DNA from 4 places in the Bacillus sp. GM2 genome. Region 3 is predicted to be linked to each of the others. Evidence: riboswitches for the same ligand, from Rfam matches in the RefSeq annotation. Region 3 holds a riboswitch; each other region holds the start of a gene.
What was found. A riboswitch is a leader RNA that binds a small molecule or an ion and turns the genes downstream of it on or off. The one in region 3 is predicted to bind S-adenosylmethionine.
Positions count from the first base shown of each region.

Region 1: another riboswitch for S-adenosylmethionine. It lies ahead of ACVC9U_RS03460 (MetQ/NlpA family ABC transporter substrate-binding protein); the one in region 3 lies ahead of ACVC9U_RS14255 (methionine ABC transporter ATP-binding protein).
Region 2: another riboswitch for S-adenosylmethionine. It lies ahead of ACVC9U_RS10650 (YezD family protein); the one in region 3 lies ahead of ACVC9U_RS14255 (methionine ABC transporter ATP-binding protein).
Region 4: another riboswitch for S-adenosylmethionine. It lies ahead of mtnK (S-methyl-5-thioribose kinase); the one in region 3 lies ahead of ACVC9U_RS14255 (methionine ABC transporter ATP-binding protein).

Region 1 covers NZ_JBRKSZ010000007.1:476,841-482,776, forward strand. The annotation lists gene ACVC9U_RS03435 (ATP-binding cassette domain-containing protein) at 1-81, shown strand, start outside; gene ACVC9U_RS03440 (ABC transporter permease) at 75-1,052, shown strand; gene ACVC9U_RS03445 (ABC transporter ATP-binding protein) at 1,078-1,776, shown strand; gene ACVC9U_RS03450 (ABC transporter permease) at 1,766-3,097, shown strand; gene ACVC9U_RS03455 (sunset domain-containing protein) at 3,125-3,805, opposite strand; SAM riboswitch class I at 3,936-4,043, shown strand; gene ACVC9U_RS03460 (MetQ/NlpA family ABC transporter substrate-binding protein) at 4,100-4,924, shown strand; gene ACVC9U_RS03465 (MDR family MFS transporter) at 5,045-5,936, shown strand, end outside.
Region 2 covers NZ_JBRKSZ010000007.1:1,901,019-1,906,954, reverse strand. The annotation lists gene carB (carbamoyl-phosphate synthase large subunit) at 1-255, shown strand, start outside; gene ACVC9U_RS10670 (dihydroorotate dehydrogenase electron transfer subunit) at 252-1,022, shown strand; gene ACVC9U_RS10665 (dihydroorotate dehydrogenase) at 1,022-1,957, shown strand; gene pyrF (orotidine-5'-phosphate decarboxylase) at 1,926-2,645, shown strand; gene pyrE (orotate phosphoribosyltransferase) at 2,642-3,271, shown strand; SAM riboswitch class I at 3,434-3,540, shown strand; gene ACVC9U_RS10650 (YezD family protein) at 3,643-3,759, shown strand; gene ACVC9U_RS10645 (phosphoadenylyl-sulfate reductase) at 3,845-4,546, shown strand; gene ACVC9U_RS10640 (inorganic phosphate transporter) at 4,558-5,622, shown strand; gene sat (sulfate adenylyltransferase) at 5,648-5,936, shown strand, end outside.
Region 3 covers NZ_JBRKSZ010000007.1:2,600,458-2,606,393, forward strand. The annotation lists gene ACVC9U_RS14240 (L-cystine transporter) at 1-998, opposite strand, end outside; gene ACVC9U_RS14245 (MetQ/NlpA family ABC transporter substrate-binding protein) at 1,122-1,940, opposite strand; gene ACVC9U_RS14250 (methionine ABC transporter permease) at 1,962-2,612, opposite strand; gene ACVC9U_RS14255 (methionine ABC transporter ATP-binding protein) at 2,615-3,616, opposite strand; SAM riboswitch class I at 3,717-3,830, opposite strand; gene cspB (cold shock-like protein CspB) at 4,134-4,334, shown strand; gene ACVC9U_RS14265 (ABC transporter permease) at 4,453-5,394, opposite strand; gene ACVC9U_RS14270 (ABC transporter ATP-binding protein) at 5,387-5,936, opposite strand, start outside.
Region 4 covers NZ_JBRKSZ010000007.1:2,108,232-2,114,167, reverse strand. The annotation lists gene ACVC9U_RS11730 (PAS domain-containing sensor histidine kinase) at 1-954, shown strand, start outside; gene ACVC9U_RS11725 (methylated-DNA--[protein]-cysteine S-methyltransferase) at 962-1,459, shown strand; gene mtnA (S-methyl-5-thioribose-1-phosphate isomerase) at 1,672-2,733, opposite strand; gene mtnK (S-methyl-5-thioribose kinase) at 2,739-3,935, opposite strand; SAM riboswitch class I at 4,018-4,161, opposite strand; gene ACVC9U_RS11710 (carbon-nitrogen family hydrolase) at 4,245-5,024, opposite strand; gene ACVC9U_RS11705 (pyridoxal phosphate-dependent aminotransferase) at 5,120-5,936, shown strand, end outside.

The DNA of each region.
Region 1 (5,936 bases), 2.1 Mb from region 3:
TCTCCGAAAGTTTGGAACGAGCTTCCGGTCAGTCTTGAGGAAGTATTCATCGCGAAGTATGGAGGTAAGCGAAGATGGTAGACCGCGGACTTTTATATAAAGAGTGGAAACAGCATTTCTGGATTTTTTTAGTTGTGTTTGCAGCGGTGATGCTGAGTGAACCGCTTACGCTTTTGAATGATTATTTCCAGTACCAAGGATGCCTTGCAGAACTGAAAAAATTTCCCGATATGGAGTGCGTTTTATATAAAGATTATGAGATAGGCGGGGCTATGAGAATGTTCTGGGTTGGAGGAGTCGCGCTTGCACTCAGCCAGATCGGGTTTGAACGTAGCAGAGGAACGCTTGATTTCACACTCGGCCTCCCTTATAGGCGCGGCATCATTTTCAATACGAAATATGTCTTCGGCCTTTCAATTCTTTTAACAGCTCAGCTATTATCTTACTTATTATCTTACGCTTTGATTATTTTGTATAAGGTTGATGTCATTCATTTTCATGAGTATTTTATCGGGTCGGTCATTTTCTGCTTTATGGTCTACTCGCTTGTCATGGCGGCGGGCGCGATGACCGGCAATCCGCTGGCCCAGCTGGTCGTTGCATTTTCAACGTCGATCCTGCCGTATTTGCTGATCGGGCTTCCGTTGGCCAACCTTCGAATCATCCGGAGTTTCTTTGGAGGTCACTCTGCTTTCTTTTATGGTGAAACAGAACTATTGGATTATATAACGCCGATCATGTACCTCAACCATTTCGGCATTCAATACGGCAGCCTGGCCTTTACGCTTATTCCGCTCGCCATGGGGATTTTGTTTTATATGATCGGCTACTTCTGCTTTATCAGACAGCAGATTGAACGGAACGGACATTTTTTCCTTTGGGGAAAAATGGACCGGCCGATCCAAATTCTCGTGATTTTATTCGGCATCGGGGGATTCGGGACAGCCTCTGGCTCAAGCCTGTCCAGCTATATCTTCGGTATGTTGATCGGTTCGGCAGTCGGGTTTTTAATCAGTTACTTCTTGATTTTTAAAAAAATAAAACAGCTGTAACCCATAATGGAGAGGAGATTTACAAATGATCAGTGTAGAGCATATTCACCACTCGTTTAAAGTCGGCAAAAAGGGGAGGGAAAATGAAATTAAAGTGTTAAAGGATGTCTCGCTTACCGTCGAAAAAGGCGAAATCGCCTGCATTGTCGGACGGAGCGGTTCCGGAAAATCGACGCTGTTGAACTTGATTTCCGGCTATATCGCCCCGACAGAAGGTAAGATCGTCATTGACGGCACGGATGTCACGAATTACGGCGAAAAAGAATGGGCGGCATTCAGGCTTGAACATTTCGGCTTCATCTTTCAAAGTTTTCAGCTGATTCCGAGCCTGACGACTTTCGAAAATATCGAGCTGCCTCTGACTTTAAAAGGTGTTCATCCGTCTGAGCGGAAGCAACGCGTCAATGAGATGCTTCACCGCGTCGGCCTTGAAAACCACGCCGGCCACTATCCGAATGAGCTTTCAGGCGGACAGCAGCAGCGCGTCAGCATCGCCCGCGCTTTGATTTTGAATCCGTCAATCATTTTAGCCGATGAACCGACCGGAAGCCTCGATTCCGAAACAGAGCAGGAAATCCTGGAATTCATTCGGCAGCTGAACAGGGAGCGCGGCATTACATTTGTGATCATCACGCACGATGACGAAGTGGCATCGATCGCCAATACGAAATTTCATCTATCTGACGGCGTGTTAGAGAAAGGGGAAGAGACTGTTGAAGTTTAAGGATCAGTTGAAGTTCATTAGAAGAAATATGAAGAAAAACCGCCTGCGTGTATTCATGACCATTCTCGCAACAACGGTGGCCTGCGCGTTTTTAATCGTGCTCGCATCCGTCGGATTCGGCCTGCAAAAATCGATGACTGAACAGCTGATGAAAGAGCAGATCGTGACTGAGATAAATGTTGTCGGAAAAGAAGGGCAAAGCGATCAGAAAGTTCAAAAGAAAGACTTGAAAGAGTTTGAAAATCGCAAAGATGTGTCCGCGATTATCGAGCGCACGAAGGTTTTCGCACCTGCTGAAGCAAAGTTGGGCAACAGGACAAACAATCAAATTCAGTATGTCTCAATTACCGACATGGCCGCCGAGCAAAAAGCCAATATCAAACTCGATCGCGGCCGCGTAGCGAAAACACCGAATGAAATCGTCGTCGGCTACCATTTCGGAAAGAATCTCTGGACGAAAAAAGAAGCCCAAGATTATGAAAAGCAGATGGAAAATAATGCTGAGGAAGTAAAAGAACCAAAAGGATACGCAGAAGATATTCTCGGCAAAACAATTGAATTAAAGATCTCAAAAATGGATGAAAAAACAGGAGAAGAAGGGAAAGCGAAAACATATGATCTGAAAGTTGTCGGAGTGACGAAAAAACCTTCTTATGAATGGGCAAGCGATTCAACAGTCTATGTCAGCAACGACATGCAAAAAGACATCACCGGTTTTCTGAAGGCGGACAAAGACAACGGCACGATCGAAAAAACGCTCTCGGTTTACGCGGATAACTTTGAACATGTCGGACAGCTGACAACAGATTTGGAGGATAAAGGCTACTACGTCGATTCAATAACGAAAAAACTCGATAGCATCAATCTTTTTTTCATGGCTTTTAAAATCGGTCTGATCTTCGTCGGAGTCATTGCCGTCTTGATTTCAGCGATCGGCATTTTCAACACGATGACTATGGCGGTTACAGAGCGGACGCAGGAGATCGGCATTATGAAAGCGATCGGGGCAAGCCCGAACGTGATCCGGAAAATGTTCCTGTTGGAAAGCGCCTATATCGGTATCTTAGGATCTGTTTTAGGTATTATCATTTCATATGGCGTCAGCTTTTTAGTAAACATGATTATACCGGTGATTTTATCATCGGTTTCAGAAGGAGAAGCGAGTGCGGCAGAGCTCAGCATCACCTTCTCGTACATTCCGGTCAGTCTTGTCCTCATCGCGACCTTGATCAGTGCAGGTGTCGCCATTCTTTCCGGCTTGAATCCGGCCATTAAAGCGACAAGAACGAACGTGCTGACAGCATTAAGAAGAGAGCTGTAAAAAAAAGCCGGCGGTATGCCGGCTTTTTTAACGTTTCGGAGGTCTGTACCCCGCATCACGCGCCTCCTGTTCTGTGCAGAACCAGCGAGCGACGTTTTTCGTGCGGTCATAATATGTACTTCCCGGTGTATGATAAATATGGTTGACGCTTCCTTTGATTTTGCACTCCTGTTTGCTTTCACCGCTGCTTTTCTTAGCGGCGGGCGCGCTGTGTGACGTTCCGGCCTGAGCGGTGGCGTTCTTTTCTTTTACAGTGGCTTCGGCACTGCCGCTTTTTTCTTCAGCCTTGGCCAGTTTTTCTGACAGCGATTTTGTTTTTTTCGTAAGCGAGTCTTTTTCTTTTGTCAGTTTTTCATTTTCTTTTTTTAATGTGTCATTCTCCGTTTTGACTGCCTTCAGTTTTTCGTTTGCTTGATTGAGCTGCTGCTTTAATGCGGTTTGCTCCTTTTGCACAGCGCTGTGTTCAGTTTTCAGTTCTTGAAGCTCGGTTGTCAGGTCCTCTGTTTTTGTCTCATCGACGGCATATGTTTCTTCATCGTAATAAGGAAGAGAGATGATCAGGAGGAGAAGTCCGCCTGCAAAACAAGGATAAAAGAGTTTTCTGGAAAACCTTTTGCCTGGAGAAAAGATCCTTTTGATAAAATGAAAGGCAAGATAGCAGATGGAAAAAATGAAGGATAAAAACCCGATCAGCATGATAGATTCCATGATTCGTCTCCTTTCGTGTTTGATAACTATATTTTAGCTTAAAAAGAAAAAAATGTTTATGCCAAAAAACTTCTTGCAAATCTAAATATTCAAACGTAAAATAGAGAAATCATTTAAAAACCGAATATGGAGCTTATAAAGAGAGATGGAGGGACTGGCCCGGCGAAATCTCAGCAACCTGCAGCAGAGCAAGGTGCTAAATCCAGCAGAATGTCAGGCGCATTCTGAAAGATAAGTTGAACAACTCTTTCAGGCGCTGAAAGAGTTTTTTTTATTTTGGAGGAGGAGATATACATGAACAAGTTATTAAAATGGACTTCTGCGCTGGTACTGGTCCTAAGCTTGGCGCTTCTGGCCGCATGCGGAAACAATGCCGAAAGCGACGGCAAAACGATCAAAATAGGCGCTACTGCAGGACCGTATTACGATATGGTCAAAAAAGCGATTCAGCCTGAACTTGAGAAAAAAGGCTACAAAGTTGAAGTTGTCGAATTCACCGACTATGTACAGCCGAACACGGCATTAAGCGAAGGCGAACTCGACGCCAATTTGTTTCAGCATGAGGTTTTTATGAAATCATACAATCAAGAAAACAATAAACATCTTGCGGCGCTCATTTCTGTGCCGACCGCTCCGATGGGTCTCTATTCTGCCAAATATAACGACTTGAACGATGTCAAAAACGGGGCGGAAGTGGCTGTGCCAAACGATCCGGCCAATGCCGCCAGGGCATTTTTAACGCTTCAGGATCAGGGGCTGATTCGGCTGAAAAGCGATGTCGACACATTGAAAGCATCTGTGCAGGATATTGCAGAAAATCCGAAAAAGCTGACATTTAAACAGCTTGAATCCGCCAATCTTCCAAGAGCTGTCGATGACCTGGATATCGCGGCTGTCCCGGGCAATTTCGCTCTCTCCGCCAATATGAAGCTGCAGGACGCGCTGGCGCTTGAGAACATGCCTGACCGCTACCGCAATCAAGTGGTAGTGGATGAAAAAAACAAAGACAAGCCATTCGCCAAAGATCTCAAAGAAGCGGTAAAATCCAAAGCTTTCGAAGATGCGATCGATCGGGAATTCGCCGGCTTCGGAAAGCCGAAATGGATGACGCAATCATAAAAAAATTCCCCCTTTAAAAAGGGGGTTTTTTATGTTGAAAATCGAAATCGTGTCAATTGAAAAAAATGGGCAAAACGAATAGAATCTAGAGGGAATGCTAAAGAGAAAGAAGGAAACGCTATGCCGCGCACATTATGGCTATTGGTCATCGGAATGTTTATCAATGTCACAGGGGCATCTTTTTTATGGCCGCTGAATACCATCTATATCCATCAGCATTTGGGAAAGTCGCTGACAGCGGCCGGATTTGTGCTGATGCTGAACTCAGGGGCAAATGTGCTGGGCAACCTGTTCGGGGGATATCTATTCGATAAAATCGGCGGATTTAAAACGGTTGTTCTTGGAATTGTGATCACGTTTGCGAGCCTTTCTGGCCTCGTCTTTTTTCACGATTGGTTCCAGTACATTCTTTTCTTAACGTTGGCCGGTTTTGGATCAGGGATCGTTTTTCCGGCATGCTATGCAATGGCCGGATCAGTTTGGCCGGAAGGCGGCAGAAAGCCGTTCAACGCTGTATACGTGGCCCAAAATGCAGGTGTGGCAGTTGGCTCAGCGCTCGGCGGAATTGTCGCTTCTTTTTCATTTACGTATGTTTTTCTCGCGAATGCGATGCTGTACGCCGTCTTCTTCATGATTGCGTTTTTCGGATTTAAACGCATCCGGTCTGAAAAAGCCATGCAGTCATCTGTTTTGGATCATGCCGATTCAGTCAGCGGGAAATCGAAATTTTCTGCGCTTTTGGTCATATGTACGGGCTACCTGCTCGGCTGGATCGCTTATTCGCAATGGTCCTCGACCATCGCTTCACATACCCAGGAGCTGGGGATATCTCTTGGGCAGTACAGCGTGCTTTGGACAGTGAACGGGGCGCTCATCGTTTTCGGTCAGCCGCTGATCGGTTTTTTTGTGAAACGGTTTGCCGAATCGCTGAAAAACCAAATCGTGATCGGATTTGTCATTTTTATGATGGCATACGGAATTTTGTTTGGCGCTGAACGGTTTCCGGCTTTTC
Region 2 (5,936 bases), 700 kb from region 3:
ATCGGCGAAGAAGGCACAAATCTCCTTGATGTCATTCGAAACGGGGAAGCGCAGTTCGTCGTCAATACGCTGACAAAAGGGAAGCAGCCGGCAAGGGACGGCTTCAGAATCAGACGCGAATCCGTTGAAAACGGCGTGGCCTGCCTGACATCCCTTGATACGGCGGAAGCGATTTTGCGGGTGCTTGAAAGCATGAGCTTCCGCGCCGATCATATGCCGGCGATTAAAATCGAGCAAAAGGCGGCCGTCAGATGAGAAAAGGGTATATGACAGTCCGTTCAAACAAGTGTATCGCGGATCATATTTATCAAATGGTGCTGGAAGGGGAGATTGCCGAAGTTTGCGGCGCTCCCGGCCAGTTCCTTCACATCAAGGTCTCAGATTCCCTCACGCCGCTTTTGAGGCGGCCGATCAGTATCGCCGCTGTCAACAAAGCCACACGGCAGGTGACCATCATCTTTCGCAAGGATGGGGAAGGCACGAGCCTCCTGTCATTAAAACAGGAAGGAGATCAGATCGATGTCCTTGGTCCGCTCGGCAACGGTTTTCCGGCTGAATCGCTTGAACCGGGGAAAACGGCTCTTCTCGTCGGAGGGGGGATCGGTGTTCCGCCGCTTTACGAGCTGAGCAAACAGCTGACAAATAGAGGGGTGCACGCGATCCATGTGCTAGGATTTGCTTCTGCAAAAGATGTCTTTTACGAACAGGAATTCAGCCGTTTCGGCCGGGTGTATGTGGCAACCGCAGACGGCACCCGAGGTTCAAAGGGGTTTGTTACAGATATCATTGAAAACGAGGGGCTTCAGTTTGACTGCATAATGGCTTGCGGACCGACGCCGATGCTGAAAGCTTTAAAACAGCGCTATCCGGATAAAGAGGTTTATCTGTCGATGGAAGAGCGCATGGGATGCGGGATCGGCGCTTGCTTTGCCTGTGTCTGCCATACGGAAGAAAGCGAAACGTCTTATGTGAAGGTATGCCTTGACGGCCCTGTTTTCAAAGCTCAGGAGGTGCTGTTATGATCCTTGAAGTCAATTTGCCGGGCCTTCAATTAAAAAATCCGATCATGCCGGCTTCAGGCTGCTTCGGATTCGGGAGAGAATTTGCGAGCTTTTACGATCTTTCACGTCTCGGTGCGATCATGATTAAAGCGACGACGAGCGAACCGCGCTTCGGGAATCCGACGCCGCGCGTCGCCGAGACACAAGCCGGCATGCTAAATGCCATCGGTCTGCAAAATCCGGGATTAGAGGCTGTCATGGAACGCGAATTGCCGTGGCTCGAACAGTTCGATACACCGATTATCGCCAATGTCGCCGGCTCGCAGATCGACGATTATGTTGAAGTGGCTGAAGAAATCAGCAAAGCGCCGAACGTTCATGCGCTCGAGCTGAATATTTCCTGCCCTAACGTGAAAACGGGAGGTATCGCCTTCGGTACGCAGCCGGAAATGGCCAGTGAGCTGACGAAAGCGGTGAAAGAGGTTGCGAGCGTTCCCGTCTATGTGAAGCTGTCGCCGAATGTCGCGAACATTACCGACATCGCTCTTGCCATAGAAGAAGCGGGAGCGGACGGTTTGACGATGATCAACACGCTGATCGGGATGCGGCTCGACTTAAAAACGGGAAAGCCGATCTTGGCGAACAAAACCGGCGGATTATCAGGCCCTGCCGTTAAACCGGTGGCCATCAGAATGGTGCATGAAGTCAGCCAGAAAGTCAGCATTCCGATCATCGGCATGGGCGGTGTCCAGTCAGCGGAAGATGTGCTTGAGTTTTTGCTGGCGGGTGCGAGCGCAGTCGCCGTCGGTACGGCAAACTTTGTTAATCCGTTTGTTTGTCCCGAAATCATCGCCGACTTGCCGCGCGTTTTAGAAAAATACGGATACCGTTCGTTGAACGAGTGTATCGGAAGGAGCTGGAAGGATGAAACATACGCCGCCCATCATCGCGCTTGATTTTGCATCAGCACAGGAAACATATGCGTTTTTGGACCGGTTTCATGGAGAAGAGCTTTTCGTGAAGGTGGGCATGGAGCTTTTTTATCAGGAAGGGCCGGCCATCCTTGAAAAGTTGCAGGAGCGCGGCTGCCGCATTTTCCTCGATCTAAAATGCCACGACATTCCAACGACCGTATACAAGGCGATGAAAAGGCTGGCGGGGTTTGGCGTCAGCCTTGTCAATGTGCACGCAGCAGGCGGAAAGCAAATGATGGAGTCGGCGCTTGAAGGCCTTGAAGCGGGGACTCCGGCAGGCCGGAAACGCCCTTTATTAATTGCTGTGACCCAGCTGACAAGCACCTCTTCTGAAATGCTTCAGCATGAGCTGCTGATTGAAACGCCGCTTCTCGATACAGTTGTTCACTACAGCCAGCTGGCTGAAAAAAGCGGACTTGACGGAGTCGTCTGCTCCGTCCATGAAGCCGAACACATTTACCGGGCCGCGTCTTTAGATTTTCTGACCGTGACACCCGGAATTCGCATGGCGGATGACAAAAACAACGACCAGGTCCGGGTGGCGACGCCTGGCTACGCAAGGGAAAAAGGCGTGTCGGCGATCGTTGTCGGCCGTTCGATTACCCAGGCGGAAGATCCTGTGTCAGCCTACAGAAGAATAGGACATGAGTGGGAGGGAACGAAGGCATGAAAACAGACATTGCAAACCATTTATTAAGAATCAAAGCGGTTTTCCTGCGCCCGAACGAGCCGTTTACATGGGCGAGCGGCATCCTGTCGCCCATCTACTGCGACAATCGTTTGACGCTTTCATATCCGGAAGTAAGGGATGATATAGCTTCAGGGCTTGCCGGACTGATTCAAGACAAGTTTCCCGGAGCCGAAATGATCGCCGGTACGGCAACTGCGGGAATCCCCCATGCCGCGCTTGCCGCCGACAGGCTGAGCCTGCCGATGTGCTACGTCAGAAGCAAACCGAAGGCGCACGGCAAAGGAAACCAAATTGAAGGCGCCGTTGTAAAAGGACAGAAAGTTGTTGTGATTGAAGATTTAATTTCAACGGGAGGAAGCGTCCTTGAAGCGGCAGCCGCTCTCACAGAAGCGGGATGCGAAGTGCTCGGTGTCGCCGCCATTTTCACTTACGGACTTCCTAAAGCCGCCGCCGCCTTCAGCGAAGCGGGCGTTGAATACCGCACGCTGACTGATTACGATACATTGACAGAGGCTGCGCTTGCCGGCGGATATATCAGCGAACAGGATGCCGCCAAACTGAAAGAATGGAAGACAGACCCTGAAAGCAAGTCTTGGATGGACTAATGAAAAAAGCCGTATTCTCCTAATGGGAGAACGGCTTTTTTGCGTCTTTTTACAGATTTAAAAATAGTAAAAACGGATTATTTTTATTTTTTATTAATCCTATAAAAAAAGTCGGGTTGACTTTTGTTCGAATTGTGCTAAAATTTTAAAATAACAAAAGCAAACTTATCAAGAGCGGTGGAGGGACTGGTCCGATGAAACCCGGCAACCTGCGTGTGAAGCGTAAGGTGCTACTTCCAGCAAAATGCCCTCATTTTGAGAGATAAGGAATAGCGGAGTTCCTCGTCTTTCTTTCAAATTTGGAAGAAAGATTTTAATTTTTAGGGGCAGAGGAGGAGCTAGAAGTGAAGACAGATGAACAGCTTGAAAAGGTGATCATCAAAATGAAAGACATGCTGAAAGACATGAATTACGGATCGATCACATTCGTTGTTCAGGACGGCAAAGTCATTCAAATCGAAAAAAATGAAAAAATAAGATTGAAATAGCTGACTAGACAAACTAGAGGCGGTTTTCACAGTTTTTTTCTGCTGGAAGCCGTTTTTTTGTTGGCGAAAAAAGGGGGAACCGAAAATTTTTACTTACAGCACATGGGAGGAACCGAATATCTCTTTTCAGGAAGATGACTCTTATAAAGGAGCGCTGTCCGTCTTGAAATGGGCGTACGGACATTACGGAAATCAGCTTGTATATGCGTGCAGCTTCGGAATTGAGGGAATCGTCCTGATCGATTTGATTTATAAGGTGAAAAAAGATGCGGTCATCGTTTTTCTTGATACGGGACTTCATTTTAAAGAAACGTATGAAACGATCGACGCTGTCAAAGAACGATATCCAGGCCTTCAGATTATCATGAAAACACCGGAGCTTACCGTCGAAGAGCAGGCGAAAGAATATGGGGACGAACTATGGAAGACCGCTCCGAATTCCTGCTGTGAAATGAGGAAGGTCATTCCTCTCCGCGAGACGCTTTCAGGCTACCCGGCGTGGCTGTCGGGCCTGCGCCGCGAGCAATCGCCCGGGCGGAGCAAAACGAACTTTTTGAACAAAGACGAAAAATTCAAGTCTATCAAAGTTTGTCCGCTCATTCATTGGACGTGGAAGGATATTTGGAGATATGTGACAAAGCACGATCTCCCGTACAATCCGCTTCATGATCAAGGCTACCCGAGCATCGGCTGCGCTCCGTGCACCTCTCCGGCCTTCACAATGGATGATCTTCGATCAGGCCGCTGGAACGGATCGGCTAAAACAGAATGTGGATTACACGAGTAAGGAGATGAGTCATGGAACTTGCCGCCATTTTATTTAGCATGTTTTTTGCGATGAATATCGGAGCGAGCGGTGCAGCTGCTTCAATGGGAATCGCCTATGGATCTGAAGCCGTCAAAAAGAAGTTTCACGCACTAATAATCTGTGCAGCAGGCGTTCTCTCGGGCGCTGTCATCGGCGGAGGAAACGTCGTGAAAACGATCAGCTCAGGCATCATTCCCGAACGGGTGATTTCGCTTGAAATCGTCTGCATTATTATCGGATCGGCGGCACTGTCGCTCTTTATCGCAAATGTACTCGGCATCCCGCTTTCGACAAGTGAAGTGACGGTCGGATCTGTTGTCGGAGTAGGTGTCGCTTACCAGGTTTTGTATGTGAAATCTTTGCTTATCATCGTCTCATTTTGGGTCGTTGTACCAATCGTCGCTTTTACATTTACATTTGCGGTGGCAAACATCATGAAAAAAACGATCAAACGTCCAGCCTCGGGAAAGAAAGCAAAGGTTTTGGCGGTGATTCTGTTGATCACCGGGTTTTTTGAAGCCTTCTCAGCAGGCATGAACAATGTCGCAAATGCTGTCGGACCTCTGGTGGCGGCGCATGTTTTGACAGTCGGGGAAGGAACGCTCTACGGCGGGCTGTTTGTCGCGCTGGGCGCCCTTTTACTGGGCAGGCGCGTTCTTGAAACAAACGGCAAAAAGATTACGAGGTTTTCAAAAGGAGAGGGAATCATCCTTTCCGGAACGGGGGCCGGGCTTGTCATTACCAGTTCAATTTTCGGTTTACCGGTTCCGCTTGCGCAAGTCACATCATCTTCTATTATAGGGATGGGAATGGCAAAAAACGGCGGCAACGTCTTTCATAAACAAGTGGTCAAAACGATGCTGAAAGTATGGGTCGTCTCGCCGTTCCTTTCATTAAGCCTATCTTATATGCTGGTCAGCCTTTTATTAAAAGGAGACTACTACGCTCTTATTGTTGTCACAAGCGTTCTGCTGGCATCTGTCGGAACGATCAGCCTGATGAGAGCGGTCAAAAAAGAGCACAGCTCCGTCCATGAACAAGGCGGAGGAATTTAAACACAAAGTAGGGGGAAACAAGTTTATGAGTTTAGCACCACACGGCGGTGTATTGGTTAACCGCGTCAATGAAGCATACGATTTTCAACACATCGCACATGAAATTGAGCTTGATGTAATGGCTTTTTCAGATTTGGAGCTGATCGGAATCGGTGCGTACAGCCCGCTCCAAGGCTTTATGACAGAGAAAGACTATCTGTCCGTTTTCGAAAATATGAGACTATCAAGCGGCGAAGTATGGACGCTTCCGATCACTCTGCCTGTTGACGAGCAAAAAGCTTTAAGCTTAAAAGCGGGTGACACCGTCCGCCTTA
Region 3 (5,936 bases):
GCAAAGTTAGCAATGCCTTCAGGAACACCAAGGCTTCGCTGCGTTTTAATGTTCAGCGGCAAAGCGCCTGCGCTTGATCTTGATGTGAACGCGAATACAAGGACCGGAAACGCCTTTTTCAAGTATGTGACAGGATTTAAACCGCTGAATGTAATGAGCAGCAGGTGAATGATGAACATGACGATCAGCGCCGCATATGAAGCGATGACAAATTTGCCGAGCTTGGCAATGCTGTCGAGGTCGCTCGTTGCAATCGTTTTTGTCATGATCGCCAATACACCGTAAGGCGTCAGCCTTAGAATCAATGTCACTACACGCATAATGATCGCATACACGGCATCAACCATCTTTTTGAAAAGCTCAGCTTGTTCAGGCTGTTTTCGATTGACCCCGAGATAAGCGATCCCAAGGAAAGCCGCAAAAATAACAACGGCGATCGTTGATGTCGGTCTTGCTCCCGTAAAATCTAAAAACGGATTCCCCGGAAGAAGCTCGACAATTTGCTGCGGAAGCGTTTTGGCTTCCATGTCCTGCGATTTCTGTTCGAGTTCCGCCCCTCTCATTGACTCCGCCTGGCCTTGATCCACATGGACAGCCTGCAGGTCGAAAGCAAGCGCGGACGCGATTCCCACCGCAGCAGCGACAGCTGTCGTCGCGATCAAGAGCCCGATGATCAGTCCGCTGATTTTTCCGATATTGTGCGTCAGTTTAAGCTTTGTAAAAGCGCCCAAAATCGAGATGAATACAAGCGGCATAACGATCATCTGCAAAAGCTTCACATAGCCGCCGCCTGCAATATTAAACCAATCAGATGTCTGCGTAATCGTTTCTGAAGACGAACCATATATAAAATGCAAAGCGAATCCAAAAACAATGCCGATTCCCAGAGCGGTAAATACCCGCTTAGAAAAAGAAACATGCTTTTTTTGCATCATATAAAGGAGCGCCATCAGGCCGAGCATGACGATAATATTAATAACAACAAATAATGTCATGATAACAAAAGCACCCCCAGAATTTTTTACATTTAAAAACTATAGTACAACAAACCTGATTGGTCAAGTAGGAATTATCGACGCATTTCAATATATGACCCGGGAATCAATTGCGCGACTGATATTTTATTCGCCGATGTCTTTCAGTGGAACAAAAGTCGGCAGCTGTGCACCGTCAAACTCTTTTTTGATCAATTCAGCGGTATCGTCTGCTTGGTACAGCTCGACGATCTTTTTCAAATCTTCGCGGTCCCGGTCTTCTGTTCTGGCCGCAATAATGTTGATGTACGGTGTCGCTGTTTCGTCTTCCAGTTTAATCGAATCTTTGACAGGGTGGAAGCCGGCGTCAACCGCTATGCCGTTGTTGATAACAGATGCAGCGACATCGGGAAGTACGCGCGGTGTTTGCTCTGCGGCCACCGTTGTGATTTTGAGTTTTTTCGGATTTTCTTTAATCGCATCAAGCGTTCCGTTTCCGTCAAATCCGTCCTTTAATTGAAGAAGGCCGGCGGACTCCAGCAGAAGCAAGGCTCTGCCCATGTTCGTCGCTTCGCTCGGAACAGCGATTTCCGCGCCGTTTGGTATATCGTCAGGCGAATCATACTTCTCGGAATAAATGCCCATCGGAGCGATGATCGTTGTGCCGATCGGCGATAGTTTAAGATTGCGTTCCTTTTTGAATGCATTAAAGTAAGATATCGTCTGAAAAGCGTTGGCGTCTATGTCACCGCCCGCCAAAGCCTGGTTCGGCTGAACATAATCGGAGTATTTGACGATTTCAAGCTTTAAGCCTTCTTTCTCGGCTTTTTTCTTCACAAAGTCCCAGATTCTTGTATCCGTTCCGCTGATGCCGATATTAATCGTTTTCGCATCAGAGTCTGCCGCACACCCCGCGATCACTCCCGCAAGCAGCAATAAGATCACAACAAATGCAAATTTTTTCATCATAGCCGTCTCCCTCTTTGTTTATCTTCTTCTCAATTTTTTTGACAGAACGTTTCCGGATGTCTGCAATCCCTGCACAACGATGACGAGAATTGCAACCGTGATGATCATCGTCATCGTGTCAAATCTTTGATAGCCGTATGTGATCGCCAAATCCCCCAGACCGCCGGCGCCTATCGCACCAGCCATCGCCGACGCTCCGACCAATCCGACCGTTGCCACCGTAAAACTCAGCACAAGTGAGCCGAGCGCTTCCGGAATCAGAAACCTGAAGATGATCTGCCGCGGAGTCGCTCCCATTGCTTCAGCGGCTTCAATAACTCCCGGGTCGACTTCAAGCAGAGAGTTCTCGACGAGCCTTGCGATGTAAGGCCCGGCATAAAAAGTCAGGGGAACAATCGCTGCCGATGTGCCGATGGACGTCCCCACAATCAGCCTTGTCACCGGAATTAAAGCAACCATCAAAATGATAAACGGAACGGACCGGAAAATGTTAATGATCATATTGACAACCGTAAAAACTGCCGGATTTTCAAGCAGATGCCCCTTTCTTGTGACAACCAGCAAAATGCCGAGCGGAATGCCGATCACGCTTGAAAATAAAAGAGAAAAAACCGTCATTTGAATCGTCTGAACCAGTGCGTCAATGATTTGGTCATATGTAACAAGCATGCTTATACCTCCCTGATGCGAATGTTTTCTCTGCGTATATATTCGAGCGCCCGCCCGATTTCACCGTCTTCCCCCTGCAGTTCAACCGTCATGCTGCCAAACGGAATTCCCTGAAGCTCTGTAATCGTTCCGTGCAGAATGTTGACTTCTACGTCAAACCGCTTTGCCACTTGCGAAAGAAATGGCTTCCCGGAAGATTCGCCGACAAATTGAAGCTGGTAGAGGTGCTTCACATTTAATTTTTGAATCGATTCAGGTATCTCGTGGTCGATGGCTGATTTGACAAAGCTTTTCGCCGTTTCGGTTTCCGGCGCGGAAAATACGTCAAACACACTGCCTGATTCAATGATCCTTCCTTTTTCAATGACCGCGACTTTGTCGCAGATTTCTTTTGCCACATTCATTTCATGGGTGATTAACAGTATCGTGATGTTATATTGTTCGTTGACGCGCTTCAGCAGCTTCAAAATATCGCCGGTCGTCTGCGGATCAAGCGCGGATGTCGCTTCATCGCAGAGCAGAACCTCCGGATTTGTCGCCAGCGCCCGGGCAATCCCGACGCGCTGCTTTTGGCCGCCCGAAAGCTGATCCGGATAATCGCGGGCTTTATCCTCAAGTCCGACAAAACGGAGCAGCTCCGTCACTTTTTGCTTGATTTCGGCTTTCGGCGTTTTGACAAGTGCGAGCGGCTCTGCGACATTAGCGAAAATCGTTTTTGAATTTAACAGGTTAAAATGCTGAAACACCATGCCGATCTTCCTTTTCACAGTGCGAATCTCAGCTTTCGACAAGGACATTAAGTCTCTTCCGCCGACGAAAACCTTTCCGGCCGTCGGTTTTTCAAGGAAGTTCACACAGCGGATCAGCGTGCTTTTCCCTGCACCGCTGAATCCGATGACGCCGTATATTTCCCCTTTATCCACATGAAGGTCGATTCCATTGAGCGCATGAACCTTCTGTCCGCCGCTTTCATAGACCTTTTCAACGCCTTCAAATGTAATCATGATGATCTTCCTCCTCTTTTTGGCTAACAAAAAAGGCTTCCTCTTAAAAAATAAGAAGAAGCCTTAGACGACACGAAGTAAATGGAGTGGGTCCGCTCTCTTCTTATCTTCCAAGCCCATACGGCTTGTTGGATGTGGCACAGTATTCTGCTGTTTGCAGAACCCGCTGCCGAGGCTTCATAGGGCCAATTCCCTCCGCCTCTCTGAATAAGAAGTGTTGTTGCATGAAGTTTTACCTAACTTTACAGCTTCTTTGAAATGTTGTCAATCAGATTCGTGAAAATTTCAAAAACTCTCTTTTCAATGCTTTATTTTTCACCCTGATCATTAAATTTCACTTTTTTTAAAAAAATTGTGTTTAGCAGTTGTAATTTCGCTTAAACACTGGTAAAGTAAAGGTAATTATTTTTGTTCGAACTATCTTTAAGAAGAAAGTTTTGTAAGAGTTTTCGTCTTGGAAGTTTGTTTTAGAGCAAGAATAGTGAATTTAAGCGTTATCGCTTTAGGAGGAAATTTCATGCTAGAAGGTAAAGTAAAATGGTTTAACTCTGAAAAAGGTTTCGGATTCATCGAAGTTGAAGGACAAGACGATGTATTCGTTCATTTCTCTGCTATTCAAGGCGAAGGCTTCAAAACTTTGGAAGAAGGCCAATCTGTATCTTTCGAAATCGTTGAAGGAAACCGCGGACCACAAGCTGCTAACGTAACAAAAGCGTAAGCTGTGAACCGCTGATCTTCATACAGGACTGCTGACCGAATGTCAGCAGTCTTTTTATATTTTATTTAAAAAAGCCTCACGCCCGGAAACCGGCGTGAGGCTTTTTCGTGAATACCGCTTATGAAGCGATGTCTCTTTTTGTGAATGCACCAAAAGCGAGCACATGAAAAACGATAAAATAGACAGCGAGCACCGCAATCGAGAATCCCAGCGTCATATCTGAAACAAGCGGAGATCCGTCAAAGTATTGAGTGAGATCAGTGTTGGCAAATAAGATATATTTCACCCAATCAAATTTCGTCGCGAGCAGGTTTGTCACCGTTCCGCCCATAGCCAATAGGAAAATCGAAATACCTACGGCGAGCGAGCTGTTTCTGAAAACAGCTGAAATCATAAAGGCCATTGTCGCCATCATCAAAAGCGAAATTGAATTCAGCAAATAGCTGCCGGCCAAGTGCAACAGCAGGCTTTTTTCTTCAACTGTTCCACCGGCATACACCAAGTGAACCTGGCTGCCGTCGCCTGCCCCGAATAAAGCTAGGCCTGTTATTCCTGCGCTTGCAAACAGAATGAAGAGCAAAGCCAATGCAAAAAGCAGAACTGTCAAATATTTTGCCAGCAAAATTTTAAAGCGGCTGATCGGCCTGATGACAAGCAGCTTCACCGTTCCCCAGCTGAATTCATTCGCAACGATTCCCGCAGCCACTGTGATCACAAACAGACCGGCGAGGGAGATGATCCCGCTCGCATCGCTGATGAACGACAGGGCCGTATAATCCCCGTCTTCCGGCAAATCGTGCTTGATTCGATACTCATTAATGGCGATCGACCGTTCATAACTTTTTTCAAGTGCCGGATTATTGACCCCTTTAAGTAGTTCTTTCATATCTTTATTTTCCTGCATCAATTCTTTTTTCCAGCCCGGGTTTTGGTCTGTCTCCCCGATCGTCTTTGTGAGAACGCCCAGCCCGATGGCAGATAACAGCAAAATCGCGATCATGACGTATGTGCCTTTTCGATTAAAAATTTTGATCCATTCATTTACGATGAGATTAAACATGCTGAGCTTCCTCCTTATCTGCGGTGATTTCCAGGAACCGGTCTTCCAGCGATTTGTTCACAGCCTTCACTTCATATAGGCGGACACCGCTGTCTGACAAGTGTTTGATCAAATCAGGCACTTCATCCTTTTGAAGGCTGAGCTCTATCCCGCCTTCCGCTTCGTCAACCTTCATCTTTTTGAAGGCAGCCGCTTCCCGCATCAGAGCCTGATTGTCATCCGCCTGAATATAATAGCGCTTCTTTTCATCCCGAGCGGGTCCGTGCACATGTTGAATATCCCGGAGCTTTCCGTTCTGGATAATGGCGATCCTGTCGCACATCAGCTCCATTTCTGAAAGCAGGTGGCTTGAAACGATGACCGCCATACCTCTTTCTCTCGTCAGCTTTCTTAAATGATCGCGTATTTCCCGGATACCGGCCGGATCAAGCCCGTTCGTCGGCTCATCGAGAATCAAGAGCTTCGGATCGTGCAAAAGGCTTTGGGCTAGGCCAAGCCTTTGTCTCATTCCTAAAGAATACGTTTTGACCTTATCGTTGATC
Region 4 (5,936 bases), 490 kb from region 3:
AACCCCCTTGCCGGAAAAATTCTCAGCACCCCTCTTGAACAGCTGAAAACGTCCAATCTTCTTGATGTCATCTCCGGCTATCACATAGAAAACGCGGCTTCTCCCGCTAAAACGATTTCCTTTGAAGAAATGGATAATGATATTCCATTCCTGCTGAGCGACCAAAAACGGATTCTTGAATTTTCATTTAAAAGAAACATCATTCAAAATATGAACTTGGCGATGCTCAGAGACGTGACGGAACGAAAAGAGCTTGAAGAGCGGCTCCGCAAGTCTGATACCCTTCATGTTGTCGGAGAACTCGCAGCCGGAATTGCCCATGAAATCCGCAACCCGATGACGGCGTTAAAAGGATTTATCCAGCTGCTGAAAGGCAGCATCCAAAATGAGGATCACGCGCTTTACTTTAATGTCATCACATCAGAACTCAAAAGGATTGAATCGATTATTACGGAGTTCCTCATCCTTGCAAAACCGCAGGCGATTATGTATGAAGAAAAAAACATCGTCAAAATCATGCAGGACACAATGGATTTGCTGCACGCACAGGCAAACCTTGACAACGTTCAGATGCATCTGAAGTGCGAAGGCGGCATTCCGCTGATTTATTGCGAGCCGAATCAGCTGAAACAGGTATTTATCAACATTTTGAAAAATGCGATCGAAGTGATGCCTGACGGAGGCAACGTATATGTGTCGATCAAACCGAAAGGAGACGACCATATCATTATCTCGCTTGCTGACGAAGGAATCGGCATGACAGAAGACAAATTGAAGAGGCTCGGCGAACCTTTTTACACGACAAAAGAACGGGGCACTGGACTCGGGCTCATGGTCAGTTATAAAATTATTGAAGAGCATAATGGAAAAATCGAAGTTGAAAGTGAAGAAGGGAGAGGCACGACATTCCACCTGACTCTCCCGATCAGACAGCATCATGAGGAGGAGGCTTAATCGCATCGTGGGCTTTTATATTGAAATGACCTCGCCTTTTGGACAAGCTTACATTGTCGAGGAAAATAACCACATTACACATTTGCTATTTGAAAAAGATGAACTAAAACAGCTCCAGCAAGACGTCCTGGAGCTTCGTCGGACCGAAACGGAATTGTTGAAGGAGGCAAAGCGCCAGCTCGAAGAATATTTCAAGGGGGAGCGGAAAACGTTCACCCTTCCTCTCCGCCAGGATGGAACCCAGTTTCAGAAAAAAGTGTGGAAGGCGCTGCAGTCGATCCCGTACGGTGAATCACGGAGCTATTTAGATATCGCGTGCGCCGTCGGGAATCCGAAAGCGGTTCGCGCAATCGGCCAGGCTAATAAAAGAAATGCGCTGCCGATTTTGGTCCCGTGCCACCGTGTCATCGGCAAAAATCGTTCTTTGACGGGGTACTCCGGAAATGAAACGGATAAAAAAGCGGTGCTGCTCGACATCGAAAATATTGCGTATAAGGGAAAATAATATACGAGTACGCCGTTTCTTTTTTTCGTCAGCGACATATAATTTTATTAAGTTAAAAATGTTGGTCTTGGTAAAAAAGGAGGACGAATAAGTGAAAACGAACCGCCCAAAAAAAATAGCAGGATACGCGGAATTGTTCGTCAAGCTGCAAGTGTTGACTGAAGAGCAGAAGAAAGACATCATCAAATCGATTAAAATCCGCTAAAGCGGCCTCAAGTAAGGGCTTCAGCGGAAAACAGCGCTTCAATTTCTTCTTCAAACCTGTCTGTGATAATCCCTTTTTCCGTAATGATTCCAGAGATTAAATCGTGCGGCGTGATATCAAAAGCAGGGTTGAACACTGGCACCTCTTGCGGCGCTATTTGCGTTCCGTTTATCTGCCTGACTTCATCCGGATCGCGTTCTTCAATCGGAATGTCGCCGCCGCATGAAATCGAAACATCAAAAGTTGACAGGGGAGCGGCGATAAAAAACGGGATTTGAAAGGCTTTGGCGAGGATTGCCAAGCCGTATGTTCCGATTTTATTGGCTGTATCTCCGTTTCTCGCGATCCTGTCCGCTCCGACAATGACGGCAGAAATGTTTTTTTCTCTCATCGTATGGGCAGCCATGCTGTCTGTAATCAGCGTCACGTCAATTCCCCCCTGCATAAGCTCCCACGCCGTCAGGCGCGCCCCCTGCAGGACAGGTCTCGTTTCACAGGCATAAATATGAAGGTCGAGGTCCTTTGTTTTGGCAAGATAAAACGGGGCAAGGGCCGTACCGTACCTGCTTGTCGCAATCGAGCCGGCGTTGCAGATGGTCATGATGCTGTCACCCGATTTGAACAAATGCAGTGCATTCTGTCCGATTTGCCGGCACGTTTCTTCGTCTTCAACCTGGATCTGAATGGCTTCATGGATCAGATTTGTTTTTGCTTCATTGACCGATTTTGCGTCCTCCGCACTTTTTACCAGCCGATTGAGAGCCCAGGATAAATTGACGGCTGTCGGCCTTGCCTGACTGAGTTCATCTTTGATTTTGCCGAGTTCCAACAGAAACGCGGAAACGTCAGATGTATCGATGCTTTGTGCGCAAAGGGCGAGTCCAAAGGCGGCTGTAATGCCGATGGCAGGCGCACCTCTCACTTTCAGCGTTTGGATCGCATCATAGACGTCTTCTTTTGTTGTGAGGTGCAGGTATTCCGTCTTTTCGGGAAGCTTTTGCTGGTTCAGGATTTTTACCGATGTTTCTTCCCATTCGACAGAGCGGGGCACCGCAAATTGTTCAGGCATGTCATTCACTCCTTAAGCGCGTTCCGAAACGCTTCAATCAAGTCTTTTGGCGTCCGGAAACCGCTGCGTTTTTCTATGAATGCTGCGCCTATTTTAAGGGCGAGCTTTTTTTGGCTGATTCTCCGGGAAAACGGAACGATCGTATCAAGGTCCGCCACATGGGCAAGGCCGATCGTCCGGCGGATCATTTCGCAGCCGGCAAAGCCTGCTGCGTCTTCAAACGCCTGTTTTAGGACTGATTCAAGACGTCCTTTCTCATTTTTGCAAGCGTCAAGAGCATCGTTTTCCCATGCTTCGCTGAATGTCCGGCTGAACGTATGCCAGACGGTCTCGACATGGCGGTATAAAGGAGCCCGCCTGTTTTCTTCGCGGGAAAGCGCGTGTAGCAGCAGGTTGGCGATAAACTGTCCAATGTCAAACCCGATCGGGCCGAAAAATGCAAATTCTGGGTCGATGATTTTCGTTTCCGCTTCTTCACTGGCGAAAATGCTGCCTGTATGCAGGTCGCCGTGGATCAGCGTTTCCTCCGCAGACAAAAAGCGCTGTTTCAGTTTTGCCGCTTCAATTTTTAATGCTTCATTGCGCCAAAGATCTTCCGCTTCATCGCGAAGCTCTTCTTCGAAATCGTTCGTCTCATGGTCAAAGAAAGGGTCTGTGAACACAAGGCTTTCTGTAATATCGCACAGATCCGGATTCGTAAACTGCTTCACAAGCCGCCCTTTAACTGTTGGGTCAAGCGCATATTCAGACGAGTAAAAATGCGTTTTTCCAAGGAATTCTCCGATGTCTTCCGACAGGTGCGGATAATCCTTCCCGTCAATCAGTCCTTTTCTGGCGATTTCCAAGTGAGAAAGGTCTTCCAATACGGTGACGGCAAGCTCGGTGTCAGAATAGTACACGTTCGGGACAAGGTGCGGGACATGCTCGGCTTGGCGGATCAGCGCACTGCTTTCGATTCTCGCCCTGTCAAGCGTCAGCGGCCAGCTTTCGCCGACGACTTTTGCATAAGGCACCGCCTGCTTGATGATCAGCCCTTTTTGCTGCTCTTTGTCATACACGCGGAAGACGAGATTCAAGTTTCCGTCCCCGATCTCCCGGCATGTCAGGGTGCTTTTGCTTGGAAAAAGCCCAAGGCGGACGGCCAGCGCGGCCGCGGAGCTTTCGGTCAAAGTTTCGTATGCTGCGGTTTTCGTTACGGTCATGTGTGATTCCCCCTAAATGTCGTTAACAATAAAAAAGCCTCTTTCTCATCGAGAGAAAGAGGCTGATTTGTCGCGTTCGCCTCTCTTATCTCTCAGAATTCAAAGTCTGATGGAATTAGCACCGTGCCCTAGCGGCGCAGAATTTCGCGCCCCATTTCACAATGGTATTACGGTCGGTTGCTGTTGGGGTCATTAGGCCAGTCCTTCACCCAACTCTCGATAAGAGAAATCAATATAAAATTTTGAAATTTCAGTTCGGTCAGTTGCTGAAAATGTTACCAGCATCTCAGTTTTCTTGTCAACACTTTTTTAATATAAATCTTTGCGAATGTCCTCAAAAACCGGAATTTGCCCCCGCGCTTTTTCAATGTCCACGAGGTCGATTTCAGCCCTGATGACCGCTTCTCCGCGTCCTGCTTCAGCGAGGGTGCGGCCGAGCGGATCAATGATGATGCTGTGGCCCGCAAATTCGTTTGCCGGGTCTTTTCCCGCCCGGTTGCAGGCTGCGACAAAGCACTGATTTTCAATCGCTCTGGCTTTTAAAAGGCTTTGCCAGTGATCGAGGCGGGCGAGCGGCCATTCCGCCGATACAAAGATGATGCCCGCACCGTCCTTCGTATGTTTTCTGATCCATTCGGGGAAACGGATGTCGTAGCAGATAAACCCCGCAGCCGGGAACCCTTCAAGCTCGAAGCTCCCGTCGCCTGAGCCCGATGACAAATAGAGGTGTTCGTCCATCAGCTGAAAAAGGTGAACTTTGCTGTATTCTTTGATCAAATGTCCGTTTTTGTCTGCGATGTACATGATATTGTACACACCGCTTTTTTTCTTAACGGCGACTGAACCGCATATGATATAGACACGGTTTGCTTTTGCCGTTTCCTGCAGCCATTTCTTCGTTTGCCTGCCTTCTTCATCTGCGATGGAGCCGAGATTTTTTAAATCATAACCCGTGGTCCACAGCTCGGGAAGGAGAAGGACATCCGCATTTCGGCTTTCCTGTTCGATCAGCTGCTCCGCTTTTTTAAAATTTTCAGAAGGATTGCCGTATGCGATATCGAATTGCAGGCATGAAATTGTCAGCTTCAATCTGGATCACCTCATTTTTTTCTTTACATTTTACATTTAACAATATATGATGATGGACTATCATTTCAAGAATTTTTCAAAAGCGGGTGAATCGTATGAAATTTGAGCTTTCAGATGTGTTGAAACAGCTGCCTGAGCAGTTTTTCGCTTCCTTGGTGAAAAAGGTGAATGAAAAAATCGCCGCCGGCCATGATGTCATCAATCTCGGTCAGGGAAATCCCGATCAGCCGACACCGGATCACATCGTTGATACAATGGCACAAGCCGTCCGCAACCCTGAAAACCATCAGTATTCCTCCTTTCGCGGCAGCCGTTCACTCAAGGAGGCGGCAGCCGCGTTCTATCAAAGGGAATACGGCGTAGAGCTCGATCCCGAACGTGAAGTCGCTGTATTGTTCGGCGGAAAAGCCGGTCTTGTCGAGCTTCCGCAATGTTTGTTAAATCCGGGGGATGCCGTGCTCGTTCCCGATCCCGGCTATCCCGACTACTGGTCGGGCGTTGAACTGGCAAGAGCGAACATGGAAACGATGCCGCTTACAGCGGACAATCAGTTTCTGCCTGACTACAGCCGGATTCCGAAGGAAGTGAAAGAAAAAGCGAAGCTCATGTATTTAAATTATCCGAACAATCCAACCGGTGCCCAAGCCACACCTGTTTTTTTCGAAGAGACTGTCCGGTTTGCCAAGTCGAACGGGATTTGCGTCATCCACGATTTTGCCTACGGTGCGATTGGCTACGACGGCAAGAGGCCTGTCAGCTTTCTCGAAACGGAGGGGGCAAAAGACACAGGAATCGAAATTTACACGCTTTCCAAAACGTATAATATGGCTGGATGGCGGGTTGGGTTTGCAGTTGGCAACGCCTCTGTGATCGAAGCGCTGAACCTTTATCAGGACCATATGTATGTCAGCC